2 regions of the Enterobacter sp. MGH 24 genome follow, and region 1 is predicted to be linked to the other one. Evidence: predicted binding sites of a transcription regulator. Region 1 holds the regulator's gene; the other holds the start of a gene.
What was found. Region 1 encodes PurR, which represses purine synthesis genes. Its sites were predicted from a motif close to CANGCAAACGTTTGCNTG; they were not measured.
Positions count from the first base shown of each region.

Region 2: a site for PurR is predicted at 3,615-3,632, ahead of L370_RS14685 (nucleobase:cation symporter-2 family protein). Genes of this name have one in related genera too.

Region 1 covers NZ_KI535657.1:3,420,758-3,428,774, reverse strand. Annotated here, with positions in the region: gene grxD (monothiol glutaredoxin 4) at 1-143, opposite strand, end outside; gene L370_RS05810 (C40 family peptidase) at 482-1,255, shown strand; gene sodB (superoxide dismutase [Fe]) at 1,378-1,959, shown strand; gene L370_RS05820 (MFS transporter) at 1,998-3,164, opposite strand; gene L370_RS23475 (cytochrome bd-I oxidase subunit CydH) at 3,329-3,418, opposite strand; gene purR (HTH-type transcriptional repressor PurR) at 3,716-4,741, shown strand; gene punR (DNA-binding transcriptional activator PunR) at 4,760-5,671, opposite strand; gene punC (purine nucleoside transporter PunC) at 5,786-6,985, shown strand; gene cfa (cyclopropane fatty acyl phospholipid synthase) at 7,284-8,017, shown strand, end outside.
Region 2 covers NZ_KI535657.1:1,504,311-1,512,327, forward strand. Annotated here, with positions in the region: gene yicI (alpha-xylosidase) at 1-288, shown strand, start outside; gene L370_RS14690 (AsmA family protein) at 349-2,052, opposite strand; gene L370_RS14685 (nucleobase:cation symporter-2 family protein) at 2,172-3,563, opposite strand; gene gltS (sodium/glutamate symporter) at 3,789-4,991, shown strand; gene recG (ATP-dependent DNA helicase RecG) at 4,993-7,074, opposite strand; gene trmH (tRNA (guanosine(18)-2'-O)-methyltransferase TrmH) at 7,078-7,767, opposite strand; gene spoT (bifunctional GTP diphosphokinase/guanosine-3',5'-bis pyrophosphate 3'-pyrophosphohydrolase) at 7,772-8,017, opposite strand, start outside.

The DNA of each region.
Region 1 (8,017 bases):
GCAAAACGCTCACCACAGGCTGACAGCGCCTGAACCGCTTGTGCGGAGAAGCCGCAGCTTGGCAGCTTCGGAGAACCTTTCATATACAGCAGAATCGGGTTTTCAGCGATCTGGCGCTGGATTTTTTCAATAGTGGTGCTCATGTCTTGCTTCCTTTAACTTCTGTTACGGCATTCGTCTGACATTGTAGCGGGTCAGACTGGCATCGGAAAATAACATTTTTGTCACGTTTATACATTCTACCCCGAGTCACGGAAAGTTGCATTGCAAATGGTGTTTACCCCTGCGGCGGTCAGGGTTTTGCTTAGGGAGTGGGCAAATGTGCGACAGAACGATGAATTTTTTTGCACTTGCTAACGAAACAGGATTGTAGATTGAAAAATGCTATTAACTTTCTGGGTTTTTATAGATTAGAATCGACGGGCTTTGTAAATCACACGCGGGTATTATTGATGACCTGCATTTATCAGGGGACTGCCCAGTGGCGCGGATAAATAAAATCTCGATCACGCTCTGTGCTTTACTGTTTACTTCACTCACTTTCACGCCAGTGGCAGACGCCTCTCAGCAGGCGCGGCATTCTGCTGTACAAAAAAACCATCTGGTGAAAGCCACAGAACGTAAGAAAAAAACCACCGCTAAGAACGACAAGAAAAAAACACCGGCTCAGACGAAACAGACCGCTTCCAGCAAGACGAAAACAAAACCTTCCCGCACTGCCCACTCCGCTAAAAGTAAAGCTTCGCAAACCGCCGCTAACCTCGTTACTGAAAAATGCATCACGCGTAAAGGCCACAAGGCGAAATGCACGAAGGTCACGAAAATAGCGGAAGTGCATAAAGTGCGTGTACAGAAAGCGCAAAAAACCGCGATGAACAAGCTGATGGGGCAGATTGGCAAACCTTATCACTGGGGGGGCAGCTCGCCGCGAACCGGGTTTGACTGCAGCGGCCTCGTCTATTACGCCTATAAAGATCTGGTCAAATTCCGCATTCCTCGCACCGCCAATGAGATGTACCACCTGCGCGATGCCTCACCGGTTGACCGCGGTGAGCTTGAAAACGGCGATCTGGTATTCTTCCGCACTCAGGGTCGCGGCACGGCTGACCACGTCGGCGTCTATGTCGGCAACGGGAAATTCATCCAGTCACCGCGTAGCGGCCAGGATATTCAGATCACCTCTCTCAGCGAAGACTACTGGGTACGCCACTACGTCGGCGCGCGTCGCGTGATGACGCCGAAAACCATTCGCTAACCCCTGCCCTGCCACATCCGTGGCGGGGTAAGTTCCTCTTTTGCATACCCTTTCAATTTGCTATCCTGTCCATGTTGTCTGTGTGGTTATTGGCAACGCAAAATACAATAAGGAGAGAAGCAATGTCGTTCGAATTACCTGCACTACCGTATGCAAAAGACGCCCTGGCACCGCACATTTCTGCGGAAACCCTGGAATATCATTACGGCAAGCATCACCAGACGTACGTCACCAACCTGAACAACCTGATCAAGGGCACCGATTTCGAAGGCAAAACGCTGGAAGAGATCGTCCGCAGCTCTGAGGGTGGCGTCTTTAACAACGCCGCTCAGGTGTGGAACCACACCTTCTACTGGCACTGCCTGGCACCGAATGCCGGCGGTGAACCTGCCGGTGAACTGGCTACCGCTATCAACGCCGCATTTGGCAGCTTCGCAGATTTCAAAGCGAAATTTACCGATGCCGCCATCAAGAACTTCGGTTCTGGCTGGACGTGGCTGGTGAAAGAGGCGGATGGCAAACTGGCTATCGTGTCCACTTCTAACGCGGGCACCCCGCTGACCACCAGCGCTAAGCCGCTGATGACCGTGGACGTGTGGGAACACGCTTACTACATTGATTACCGCAACGCGCGCCCGAACTACCTGGAGCACTTCTGGGCACTGGTTAACTGGGACTTTGTCGCGAAGAACTTCGCCGCGTAAGAGACACGCAGAAGGGTTCGCCCTTCTGCGTTTTTGGTTTATTCCGCAGCGCAGGCTGCTTCAGGCTGTTTACGACCCGACATCATCACCAGCAGCAGGCCGAGCGCGGCAATAATCGCCCCCATCACCGGCACAAAGCTGTATCCCAGACCACCGGAAATCACGGCCCCACCGGCCGCGGCGCCCAGGGCATTACCCAGGTTAAACGCACCGATATTCACGGAAGATGAAAGTCCCGGCGCTTCATGCGCGACGCGCATCACGCGCATCTGCAATGGCGGCACCACGGCAAAGGTCGCGGCACCCCAGACGACCATCGCAATCGCGGCCCCGAACTCATTACGCGCCAGCCACGGAATGGCAACCATGATGACAATCAGCAGGGTTAAGAAGCCCTTCAGCGTCCCGCTCACGGAACGGTCGGCAAATTTCCCGCCGAGATAGTTGCCAATCGAGAAGCCCACGCCAATCAGCACCAGCATCGCGGTCACAAAGAGAGGCGTTGCGTGGGTGATGTCATGCAATACCGGTGAAATGTAGGTGTAGAGAGTAAACATCGCCCCTGCCCCGAGAACGGTGGTAAGCAGCGCGGAAAGCACCTGCGGGCGCATCAGCACCGCCAGCTCTTTACGCACTTCCGGACGTTCTCCGGCGCTGCCTTTCGGCAGAGAGAAGAACAGCGCTACCATCGCAATCACGCCCAGCCCGGCGGTCGCCAGGAAGGACATACGCCACCCGATCGCTTCTCCCAGCCAGGTTGCCGCAGGGACCCCGCCGATGTTGGCAATCGTTAGCCCCATAAACATGGTTGCCACGGCGCTCGCCTGCTTATGTTTTGGCACCACGCTGGCAGCCACGACCGACCCCAGCCCAAAGAACGCGCCGTGGTTAAGGCTGGTCAGAATACGGGACAGCATCAATGTGGTGTAGTCCGGCGCAATGGCCGAAAGCACGTTGCCCAGGGTGAAGATCGCCATCAGGAAAATCAGCGCACTGCGTCGCGCGCGGTGCGAAAGCAGAAGCGTCATCAGCGGCGCCCCGACCATCACGCCGATAGCATAGGCGCTAATTAACATCCCTGCCGCAGGGATAGAGACATCTACGCCCCGGGCTATAACAGGCAGTAACCCCATCGGGGAGAATTCAGTGGTGCCAATCCCAAAAGCGCCAATCGCCAGGGCCAGCAGGGGAAAATTGATTTTCATGCGTCAACTCCGGATGCCGTGTCATGTGGTGACACAGAACAAAGAAGTGGAAAGCATGACATCAATCACAAAAAATGAGAAGTTAACAAAATGGCAAAAGATTTTTGCCAGAGAAGTAACAATCCGGGGGAGTCGGGGGGGAGAAGGCTCTCCCTCCGCGTAAATCAGTGCAGCGCAGCCGTCAGACCGGCCGCGACAATCAGAGCCAGCACAACAATGGTGGTGAACAACGAAAACTTCAGATCGGTACTCATCAATTTTTCTCCTTTTAATCCCCCCACGAAAAGTGAGCTTGCTCATTTTTGCACAGATTACATCAAAAATCTTCCTGGATTTATACTGATAACCACTTTACCTCTTCCCCTTTTCATCAAGATAGGACAAAATTCCACGCTAAATTTATTAGCGTACCGGCCATTGACCCCCTCCTGACGTCCCGTGTCGTTTTCCCGGCGTGCCGCAATTCAAGATTGCGAGATAAGGGTGAGAGAAGGCAAACGTTTACCTTCAGGTTTTTCAGGAGCTTAGGATATGGTCTGGAGTGACATTTAATGGCAACAATTAAAGACGTAGCAAAACGCGCAAACGTTTCCACTACAACCGTATCACATGTAATTAACAAAACCCGCTTTGTGGCGGAAGAGACGCGCAATGCCGTCTGGGCAGCAATCAAAGAGCTGCACTATTCGCCAAGTGCGGTTGCGCGTAGCCTCAAGGTTAATCACACCAAGTCCATTGGATTGCTGGCGACCAGCAGTGAAGCGGCCTATTTTGCCGAGATCATTGAAGCGGTTGAGAAAAACTGCTTCCAGAAAGGCTATACCCTGATTCTGGGCAACGCGTGGAACAGCATTGAAAAACAGCGCGCCTACCTGTCAATGATGGCGCAAAAGCGCGTTGATGGCCTGCTGGTAATGTGTTCCGAGTATCCGGAGTCCGTGCTGTCCATGCTGGAAGAGTATCGCCATATTCCGATGGTAGTGATGGACTGGGGCGAAGCACGCGCTGACTTCACCGATTCAGTTATCGACAACGCCTTTGAAGGCGGCTATATGGCCGGTCGTTATCTGATCGAACGCGGTCACCGAGAGATTGGCGTGATCCCCGGTCCGCTGGAGCGCAACACCGGCGCGGGCCGTCTGGCTGGTTTTATGAAAGCGATGGAAGAAGCGCTGATCAACGTGCCGGAAAACTGGATTGTGCAGGGCGACTTTGAGCCGGAGTCGGGATACCGCGCGATGCAGCAGATTGTCTCCCAGCCGCACCGTCCAACCGCCGTGTTCTGCGGAGGTGACATCATGGCAATGGGCGCGCTCTGCGCCGCCGACGAGCTGGGCCTGCGCGTCCCGCAGGATATTTCCGTGATCGGGTATGACAACGTGCGTAACGCGCGTTTCTTCACGCCAGCATTGACCACCATTCACCAGCCGAAAGATTCGCTGGGCGAAACGGCCTTCAATATGCTGATGGACAGGATCGTCAACAAGCGTGAAGAGTCGCAGTCCATTGAAGTTCACCCGCGTCTTATCGAACGCCGTTCCGTTGCGGATGGTCCGTTCCGCGACTACCGTCGTTAATCGCTTTACGGGGGCCAGCTATGCTGGCCCCCGTAACCATTCCCGGTTCAGCGTTTCGCTGTCTCCCAGATAATCCAGCAGCCAGGCCATCGCAGGCGAGACATCATTTTGCTGCCAGGTGAGGCAGCAGGCCGCATCCGGGAACGGATTATCCAGCGTCAGTTCAACCCATTCTCCGGTATCGATGCGCGGACGCGCAAAATGAACGGGCACCATCGCGACGCACAGCCCGGCACTGAGGCACGTTGCCGACGATTCCCAGTCAGGGGCCACCACCCGCCGCTGGTTGTCCAGAAGCCAGGTGATACGCTTGGGCAATGAACGGGACGTATCCTCCAGCACCAGCGACGGCCAGTTGCGCAGCGTGTCATCGCTCAGCGGCCCTTCCATCGCCGCCAGCGGATGATCGCTTGCCACCACGCACTTCCAGCTCAGCATTCCCATATCGCGAAAGGCGTAACGTCCCCCGACCGGGATCGCCTGCGTGGCCCCGATCGCCATCTCTGCCCTGCCGTCCGCCAGCGCATCCCAGACGCCGTTGAACACCTCCTGCGAAACCCGCAGTTCGACGTCAGAGAAATGACGATAGAAGTCGACGATCATCTGCCGGGTGCGTTCCGGCTTAACGATGTTATCCACCGCGATGGAAAGATGTCCCCGCCAGCCGTTAGCGATCTGCTGACACTGTTCGCGGGTGATCTGCATTTTTTTGATAACAGAACGCCCTTCCTTCAAAAACCACGCGCCTGCGGGCGTTAATTCCACATCACGATGCCGCCGTTCAAACAGCGGAACCGCCAGCCACTCCTCCAGCTGACGCACCGTGTAGCTGATTGCCGAAGGGACGCGGTGCAGCTCCTGCGCTGCACCACTAAAGCTGCCGTTACGCGCGACAGCATCGACCACTTCAAGAGAATAATCTGACCACATTTTCTGCCTGCAAAAAATTTGAATGCACCCGCCAAATATTAGCGTTTCACAAGCGGCTTTGCACTCCCTACACTCAGCGCCAATGTATACCTGCCTCCTCAGGAGAATAAAATAATGCAACCCAGGAACGGTTTTTTAGTCTGGCTCGGCGGCTTAAGCGTGCTGGGCTTTTTGGCCACCGATATGTACCTGCCGGCGTTTGCCGCCATGCAGGAAGATCTGCAAACCCCCGCTGCCGCTATCAGCGCCAGCCTGAGTTTGTTCCTCGCCGGTTTTGCTTTCGCACAGCTGCTCTGGGGACCGCTCTCGGATCGCTTTGGTCGTAAACCGGTACTGCTGCTGGGCCTGGCCATTTTTGCCGTGGGCTGCCTGGGGATGTTATGGGTACGTGATGCCACCTGGCTGCTGGTGCTGCGTTTTATTCAGGCCGTGGGCGTCTGTGCCGCGGCCGTGACCTGGCAGGCGCTGGTCACCGACTATTACCCGGCTAACCGCACTAACCGTATTTTCGCCACCATTATGCCGCTGGTAGGTCTCTCACCAGCCCTCGCCCCTCTGCTGGGCAGCTGGATCCTCGCGCATTTCGACTGGCAGGCCATCTTCGCCACGCTGTTTGCCATTACCCTGGTACTGATGCTGCCGGCGTTCGCCCTCAAGCCCGCGCATAAAAAAGAAGCCCATGCTGACGCGAAGCCGATTACCTTCACTTCCCTGCTCAGCACCACAGCGTATCGCGGTAATGTCCTGATCTATGCCGCCTGCTCGGCAAGCTTCTTCGCGTGGCTCACCGGCTCGCCGTTCATTCTGCATGATATGGGCTACAGCCCGGCAGCCATCGGCCTGAGCTATGTTCCGCAGACCATTGCGTTCCTGGTGGGCGGGTACGGCTGTCGCGCGGCGCTGCAAAAGTGGGAAGGTCAGCAGATGCTGCCATGGCTGCTGGTGCTGTATGCGCTGAGCGTCATTGGGACCTGGGCCGTTGGCTTTATTCCGGGTGCCGGTCTGGCCGAAATTTTGATCCCATTCTGCGTGATGGCCGTCGCGAACGGGGCGATTTACCCGATTGTTGTGGCCCAGGCGCTGCGCCCCTTCCCGCAGGCGACGGGCCGCGCCGCCGCGCTGCAGAACACCCTGCAGCTGGGGCTGTGCTTCCTGGCAAGTCTGGTGGTCTCTGCGCTGATTGCTACGCCGCTCCTGACCACCACCAGCGTGATGCTGGTGACCGTTGCGCTGGCGGTGATGGGCTATCGCATGCAGGCCTCCGCGCAGCGTGAGCAGGCTAACCGCGCTCAGGCTGAAACGTCACATGCATAATCGCGCCGGAAATCATGTTAATTTTCAGTGATTAGGTTGCTAAGAATTTTCTATTGAATCACCAAATTTTGAGGCCTATACTAAATTTGGTTCGATTAAATACGATAAATATTAAGTGTTAACGGGAGCCGGAGCGCTCCCGTTTTACCATGGAAGGCATTTCGGCAAGGGTTATCTCCCTTCCTCTGTTCTACGTCGGATATTAGCCTCGCGGTATTTACCGTGAGATTTCTCACAAACCAAAAAAAGCGTCTACGCTGTTTTAAGGTTCTGATCACAGTAGGGTGATGGAGAAGCTATGAGTTCATCGTGTATAGAAGAAGTCAGCGTTCCGGACGATAACTGGTCCCGGATCGTCAGTGAACTGTTAGGTCGAGCAGGCATCACTATCAATGGATCATCACCATCCGATCCTCAGGTTAAACATCCCGACTTTTTTAAACGCGTGCTGCGGGAGGGATCGTTAGGCCTGGGAGAAAGCTATATGGACGGCTGGTGGGAGTGCGAACGTCTGGATACCTTTTTCGCCAGCGTGCTGCGTGCCGGTCTTGAAAATCAACTCCCTCGCAATCTGAAAGACACCCTGCGTGTCGCCTCTGCCCGACTGTTCAATCTGCAAAGTAAAAAACGCGCGTGGATCGTTGGCAAAGAACACTACGATCTTGGCAATGACCTGTTCAGCCGTATGCTGGACCCTTTCATGCAATACTCCTGCGCCTACTGGAAAGAGGCCTCGACGCTTGAAGAGGCTCAGCAGGCTAAGCTGCGTCTGATTAGCGAGAAGCTGCAGCTGCAGCCCGGTATGCGCGTGCTGGATATCGGCTGTGGCTGGGGCGGGCTGGCGTATTTTATGGCGAAGCACTACGGCGTCAGCGTCGTCGGCGTGACAATTTCAGCGGAACAGCAAAAAATGGCGCGGGAGCGCTGCCAGGGCCTTGATGTCGATATCCGGCTGCAGGATTACCGTGACCTGAACGAACAGTTTGACCGGATCGTTTCCGTCGGCATGTTCGAGCACGTCGGGCCGAAAAA
Region 2 (8,017 bases), 1.9 Mb from region 1:
CCGGACTACGCGTGGAACGCGGGGACGGCCTTCCAGCTGTTTAACCTGGACGACGGCGCAACGGCGATGAGCGAAGTGCCTGCGGCGGACGGGTCCGTGGCGTTTACGCTGAAGGCGTCACGTCGGGGTGACATCGTGACCTTTACCGGCGCGGGAGACGCGCAAAACTGGTCGGTGTGCTTGCGCAACGTGCAGAAGGTGAGCGGCGTGAAGGGCGGCTCACACGAGGGCAGCGAGCGGGGCGTGGTGGTGAAAGCGGAGGGGAATGAGGTGGTGGTTCACCTTTAATTCCCCTCACCCTAACCCTCTCCCCAAAGGGGCGAGGGAATGGTTTGCTCCCTCTCCCTTTTAGGGAGAGGGCTGGGGTGAGGGTGGTGTTGACACCACACCGCCCGCCATCGTCTGCTGCACCTGCTGTTTATCCATATTTACCGCGCTCAGCTTTGCATTCACCGTCGGCTTCAGCGGGGCATTTGCCTGCACGCTTCCGCTGGCGGTGAGCTGAATATTGCCGTCACCCGTAATCGGCAGCGCAGGCCAGCCCCACTGCTGCAGCACGTTGAGCGGCACACCGCGCCCGTTCAGGCTCACCGTGGTCTGCCGCTGCGGCAGCTGTGAAACCGTCGCCGTGGCTTCAAGAATACCTTTCTCGGTAAAGGCGCTCAGGTCGGTAATGTTCACCGTGGCGGCGTTCGCATTCAGCGCCAGCGACGGACGGCGCACGTCCACGCGGTTAAAGGTCGCCGCCGCGCCGTTCAGGGTTGCGTTGCCGCCCCAGACGCCCCACTGGCGATCTTTCACCAGCTGCAGGTTTGCGCCATAGCCGTCCAGAGAGGTGATCTGCCACGGGAAGGCGGGATCGATGTCGATCACCAGGTTGCGGCTCAGGCCGAATTTTTGCAGCGTGACGCTGTTCAGCCATTCCGGCAGAGGCTCCATCCACAGCGTTTTCCAGTTCTGCGGCAGGGTGTATTCCAGCCCGGCGATAGCGACATCGTCCAGCACCAGCGCTTTACCGTCGCGCAGCCAGTTACCGGAAGTGCGTACCATGCCGCCTTCCCACCGGGAGGTGAACTGACGCAGCGCCATGCCCTGCGGGGAAAACTCCGCATTCAGGATAGGGTCGAAAAGATGCAGCGAGCCGTAGATAAACTCGCTGGCGTTCATGGACAGGCGGCCTTCCTGGCTCTGCCAGTCGCCCTTGCTTAACGTCAGGTTGCGCAGGCTTAAGTCGAGATCGGTCACCGCCCAGTCCGGGCCCTGAAGCCGGGCGTCGGTCACGTCCAGACGGCCAATCTGCAGAGAGGGGATGGTGGCCAGCGGCGCGAAGAACGCCATAAGCGTTTTATCGCTCTGCAGGCGAATTTCGTTCAGGCGCATGGTGTCGATAATCCAGCTCCCGTCGGCATTGCGCAGGGCGGATCCGGTGAGTGAGCCACGGGCCATGTCGGCACCAATGGTGTTCAGCACCACTTCCTTGCCGTTAAGCTGGCCCTCGATCAGCACGTTGGTGGCCGGTACGCCGTTCAGGGTCAGCGAGCCTGCGCTCATCTGAATCTGCGCGTTGTTCCCCAGCACGTTGCCCGCTTCCGGCTGCCACGGGCTGACGCCGCCCGTGACCTTCTGCGCGCTCAGGTCCCATTCGGTATTTGGGCTGTTAAACGCCATGTTATTTAGCTGCAGGCGATCCGCCTGAAAAGGCAGCGGTGCCGTCTGGGGCGAGAGATTCAGCGTGCCGTCGAACAGGGTAATGGTGTCCATATGCAGCGGATCGGTTATCTGGCGGCTGCTCAGGCCGATATCGACTTTTTTGGCTACCAGCGTGGCGGGTTTACCGTCCCGACCGAAGGTGACGTTTTCCAGAATGATGTGGGAAGGCGACGAAAAGCGGTGATTCATCTTGTCGAAACTGAGTTCGTAGTCGGTATTCACCGTCACCCAGCTGCTGACCTGAGACGCGCCCCAGCGGGTCTGGAGCAGAATGTAGAACGCCAGCAGCACAATGAGCAGGGCTACCAGAAGATAGATAAGGAGCTTTCCAATAAATTTCATGGTCTTCCATCCCGCAAAACGCACATAAGGGAGTTATGCACGATTTATGCGCAATCCTCAAGGCGGGAATGGTGTAATGAGATGTCACGGCAGGCATTGGCTGCCTGCCGTGAGAGAAATCAATTTTTCTCAGGCGGGAAAACGAGGTTCAGAACGATAGCGGTGATACCGCCCGCGGCAATGCCGGAAGAGAGCAGGTTTTTCACCCAGTCTGGCGCAAACTGCAGGATCAGCGGCTGCTGGGATACGCCCAGACCGACGGCCAGCGACAGCGCGATAATCATGATCGCGCGGCGGTTCAGCGGCTCGCGGGAGACGATACGCACGCCGGAGGCCGCGATAGTCCCGAACATGACCAGCGTTGCGCCGCCCAGCACCGGCTCAGGGATATGCTGCACAAAGCCGCTGACCGCCGGGAACAGGCCGAGGACGATCAGCATCAGCGCCACCACGAAACCGACGTAGCGGCTGGCCACGCCGGTCAGCTGGATCACGCCGTTGTTCTGGCCGAAGCAGGAGTTCGGGAAGGTGTTGAATACCGCAGAGACAAACGAGTTCAGGCCGTTCGCCAGCACGCCGCCTTTCAGGCGCTTCATGTACAGCGGGCCGGACACCGGCTGCTCGGAGACGTCGGAGGTGGCGGTGATATCGCCGATGGTCTCCAGAGAGGTGATCATAAAGACGAGCATCAGCGGCAGGAGCAGACCCCAGTCAATGCCCAGTCCGTAATAGAGTGGCGTTGGGATAGTGATCAGCGCGGCATTGGTCGGCGCGGTGTTTTCCGGCAGCATATCCAGCGCCCAGGCCATCAGGTAACCCGCCGCCATGGCGATCACCAGCGAGGCGACGCGCAGGTAAGGGTTACGCTGACGATTAAGCAGAATAATGATCGCCAGTACCACGCCCGCCAGCAGCAGGTTTTTCGGCGCGCCGAAGGTGTGGTCGCTCATGGCGGCATAGCCGCCGCCGATGGAGGTCAGGCCCACCTGGATCAGCGACAGGCCGATAATCATTACGACCACGCCGGAAACCAGCGGGGTGATGACGCGGCGAGCCAGATGCAGAACGCGGGAGATGACCATCTCCGTGCAGCTGGCCAGCATCAGGGTGCCGAACAGCGCCGCCATCATGGTTGGGACATCCGCACCGCCGGTTTTCAGCGCCGTACCGCCCATGATCAGCGGTGCCACGAAGTTAAAGCTGGTGCCCTGAATCGACAATAAACCCGATCCCACCGGACCCCATGCTTTAATTTGTATAATCGAGGCCACGCCGGAGGCGAAGAGAGACATGCTGATAATGTGCTGCGTGTCCTGCGCCGGTAAACCGAGCGCCTGGCAAATCAGCAGCGCCGGGGTGATCACCGCAACAAACATCGCCAGAAGATGCTGGCAGGCGGCGAAAAGCGTTTGCGGCAGCGGCGGGCGGTCTTCAAGGCGGTAAATCAGTTCGCTATTGTGCTTCTGCGCAATCGGTTGCGCATCAGGCGACTCTATGCTGTTAACGGACATCGGCGGCAATCCCACGGTGGAAAAGCGGGCATTTTATCTGACCACCTGGTAAAAGCAAACGATTGCCAGCAAAAAAAGGGAAGAAAATCTGCCGATGTGAGCAGGTTTTCTACAACGCGTGAGGAAAAAAAATTACACTTTTTGCGCCGGGGGCTCATGAAGAGCGCAACCCGGCCCAGGATAACGCCGCGTGTGTATGGAACACGCGCATAACAGGAGCCTTTTATGATTCATCTCGATACGTTGTCGACCCTTGTTGCCGCAACGCTGGTTCTTCTGCTTGGTCGCAAGCTGGTCCACAGCGTTTCCCTTCTGAAGAAATACACCATTCCTGAACCTGTCGCCGGCGGCCTGCTGGTGGCGCTGGCCCTGCTGATACTGAAAAAAAGCATGGGCTGGGAAATCGATTTTGATATGTCCCTGAAAGACCCGCTGATGCTGGCCTTCTTTGCCACTATCGGCCTGAACGCCAATCTGGCGAGCCTGCGCTCGGGCGGTAAGGTGCTCGGCGTATTCCTGATTGTGGTGGTGGGGCTGCTGCTGATGCAAAACGCCATTGGCATCGGCATGGCAACGCTGCTGGGGCTGGATCCGCTGATGGGGCTGCTGGCAGGGTCGATTACGCTGTCAGGCGGTCACGGTACCGGGGCGGCGTGGAGTAAATTGTTCGTCGAGCGCTACGGCTTTGAAAACGCGACTGAAGTCGCGATGGCCTGTGCGACCTTTGGTCTGGTGCTAGGTGGCCTGATTGGCGGCCCGGTGGCGCGGTATCTGGTTAAACACTCCACCACGCCGAACGGCAGACCTGACGATGAGCTGGTGCCGACCGCGTTCGAAAAGCCGGACGTCGGGCGCAGCATTACCTCGCTGGTGCTGATTGAAACCATCGCGATGATCGCCATCTGCCTGACCGTAGGCAAAGTGGTTGCGCAATGGCTGGCGGGCTCTGCGTTTGAACTGCCAACGTTTGTTTGCGTGCTGTTTATTGGGGTGATCCTGAGCAACGGTCTGGCGCTGATGGGCTTCTACCGCGTGTTTGAACGGGCGGTATCGGTGCTCGGCAACGTCTGCCTGTCGCTGTTCCTGGCGATGGCGCTGATGAGCCTCAAGCTGTGGGAGCTGGCCTCGCTGGCGCTGCCGATGGTGGCCATACTGGCGGTGCAGGCGCTGTTTATGGCGCTGTACGCCATGTTCGTGACCTGGCGCATGATGGGTAAAAACTACGATGCGGCGGTGCTGGCGGCGGGTCACTGCGGGTTTGGCCTGGGGGCTACCCCAACGGCTATCGCCAACATGCAGGCGATCACCGAACGGTTCGGGCCATCGCACATGGCGTTTCTGGTGGTCCCGATGGTCGGGGCGTTCTTTATTGATATCGTCAACGCGCTGGTGATCAAGCTGTACCTGATGCTGCCGATGTTTGGCTGAATCAGGCGTTGGAGTAGCGTTCGGTTTCCGGCATCCAGCGCTCAATTAACGCTGCCGCCTGTTCGGGGTAGCGTTCGTGAATATGGCGGGCCAGGCGCTGAACTTCTGGGATCATGGCCTGATCGCGCAGTAAATCCGCTACTTTGAATTCCGCGTTCCCCGTCTGACGCGTGCCCAGCAGTTCGCCCGGGCCGCGGATCTCCAGGTCTTTTTGCGCAATCACAAAACCGTCGTTGCTGTCGCGCAGCACCTGCAGACGCATCTGGGCGGTTTTGGAAAGAGGCGCTTTGTAGAGCAGTACGCAGTGGGACGCTACCGCACCACGGCCAACGCGCCCGCGCAGCTGGTGGAGCTGGGCAAGGCCGAGACGTTCCGGGTTTTCGATGATCATCAGGCTGGAATTCGGGACGTCCACGCCGACTTCGATCACCGTGGTGGCGATCAGCAGATGTAAATCACCCTGCTTGAACGACTGCATCACCGCCTGTTTTTCGGCGGGCTTCATGCGTCCGTGAACCAGACCCACGTTCAGCTCCGGCAGCGCCAGCTTAAGCTCTTCCCACGTGGCTTCGGCAGCCTGCGCTTCCAGCAGTTCAGACTCTTCAATAAGCGTACAGACCCAGTAGGCCTGACGTCCTTCCTGGGTGCAGGCGTTGCGCACGCGGTCGATGATATCGCTGCGGCGCGTGTCAGGAATGGCGACCGTTGTGACCGGGGTACGGCCCGGCGGCAGTTCGTCGATGGTGGAGGTATCCAGATCGGCGTAGGCGGTCATCGCCAGGGTACGTGGGATTGGCGTGGCGGTCATGATCAGCTGATGCGGGTGGAAGCCCTGCTGCAGGCCTTTCTCCCACAGTGCCAGACGCTGATGCACGCCGAAGCGGTGCTGCTCGTCGATAATCACCAGCGCAAGACCGTTAAACTGCACCTGCTCCTGGAAGATGGCGTGCGTGCCGACAATCATCTGCACCTGCCCGCTGGCAATAGCCTCCTGTTGCGCAAGGCGCGCTTTGCCTTTTTGCTTCCCGGCAAGCCAGCCCACTTCAATCCCCAGCGGCGCAAACCAGGCGCGGAAATTGTTGGCGTGCTGTTCAGCCAGCAGTTCGGTTGGCGCCATCAGCGCCACCTGCTTGCCGTGGGCAATCGCGCGCAGGGCCGCCAGCGCGGCGACCAGCGTTTTACCGGACCCGACGTCGCCCTGCACCAGGCGCATCATCGGCACGTCGAGTGCCATATCGCGTTCGATTTCGGCGGTGACGCGCGCCTGCGCGCCGGTGGGCTTAAACGGCAGAGAGGCCAGCAGCTTATCTTTGAGCTCATCACGCGGGCTTAATGGCTGGGCGTGGAAACGCTGCGCGCCCGCGCGAAGCGCCAGCATGCTCAGGTTATGGGCCAGTAATTCCTCAAGGATAAGACGCTGTTGGGCGGGGTGTTTGCCGCTGTCTAAATCGCTGAGCTGCAGCGTTGGCGGCGGGCGGTGCAGGGTGCGCAGCGCCTCGGGCAGGCTCATCATGCCCTGCGCCAGCTCGGGCGGCAGCAGCTCGGTGATGGCGCAGGTATCCAGCAGCTCCAGCGCCTGATCGGTGAGCTTGCGCAGCGTCGCCTGCTTGATGCCTTCGGTCGTCGGGTAAACCGGGGTGAGCGTCTCCTGCATTTCCGGCGTGCTGAGATCGCCCTGCACGCGGTACTCCGGATGGATCATCTCTGCGCCGTATTTACCGCGTTTGGCTTCGCCATAGGCCAGCACCCTGCGGCCCGTCGCCAGGCTGTTTTTCATCGCCGCGCTGAAGTTGAAAAAACGCATGGTGAGAATGCCGGTGCCGTCGCTGATCTGGCAGGTCATCATCCGGCGTCCGCCGAAGGTGATGTTGCAGTTCAGGACTTCGCCTTCAACGGTGGCGTAAATGGCGGGAAGGAGATCGCCAATCTTGTAGAGCTGGGTGCGGTCTTCGTAACGCAGTGGGAGGTGAAGCAGAAGATCCTGCACGGTGTGCAGGCCAATTTTTGCCAGCTTATTGCTTTGCGCCGCGCCCACGCCCGTCAGGCTGTTAAGCGGGATGGCATCCAGCAGGCGGCCTTTCATCGGTTACCCGGCGTACTGCATGGTGGCCCACCACTCGGCATCGGCTTCAATTTCGCCCTGCGCGTTGACGTGGGGGTAAGGCAATTTTTTCTGCTTCGCAACGCGAGCCAGCACCGGATAGCCACCTTCAAACAGCAGGCGCTGCTGTTCATCTTCCGGCAGCATGCTGTTGCTGCGCTCGTACATCCCGGCGTTCTGACGCTGACGCTGCGCTTCATACAGAATGAGTGCGGACGCCACGGAGACGTTCAAAGACTGCACCATGCCGATCATCGGAATGATGATGTCCCGATCTGCCAGATCCAGCGCTTCGCGGGTGATCCCGGTTTTCTCCTGACCCATCAAAATGCAGGTCGGACGGGTGTAGTCGATCTCGCGGAAATCTACGGCTTTAGCGGACAGGTTAGTGGCCAGGATCTGCATCCCGCGCCCTTTCAGGTGTGATACGGCTTCACCAATAGTGCGATGATTTTTGACAGACACCCAGCTGTTGCTGCCTGCCGCCGCCGAGACCGTATTGCGCATGCGGCCATCCGGCCAGACGGCGTGCACTTCATGCACACCGACGGCATCTGCGGTACGAACGATAGCAGAGACGTTATGAGGTTTATGCACCTGCTCCATGCAGACCGTCAGGTCAGGCTGACGCCTGGCGAGCATTTCGCAGATACGTGCATAACGTTGTGAATTCATAAACCTAGTTTCGGTTTCGGGTGACTTTAATCACGTCCGGCATGACGCGGATCTTGCGCATAATATTCGCCAGATGCACGCGGTCGCGGGCGGTCAGACGAATAAAGGCGCTATACACGCGGCCATCTTTTTCTTCCGTATTCAGGCTCTGAATGTTGGAAGAAGCCGTGTTGATCGCTGCCGTCAGGTTCGCCAGGGCACCCTGGTGGTTGAACATATCCACCTTAATTTCGGTAATAAATTCCTGCGC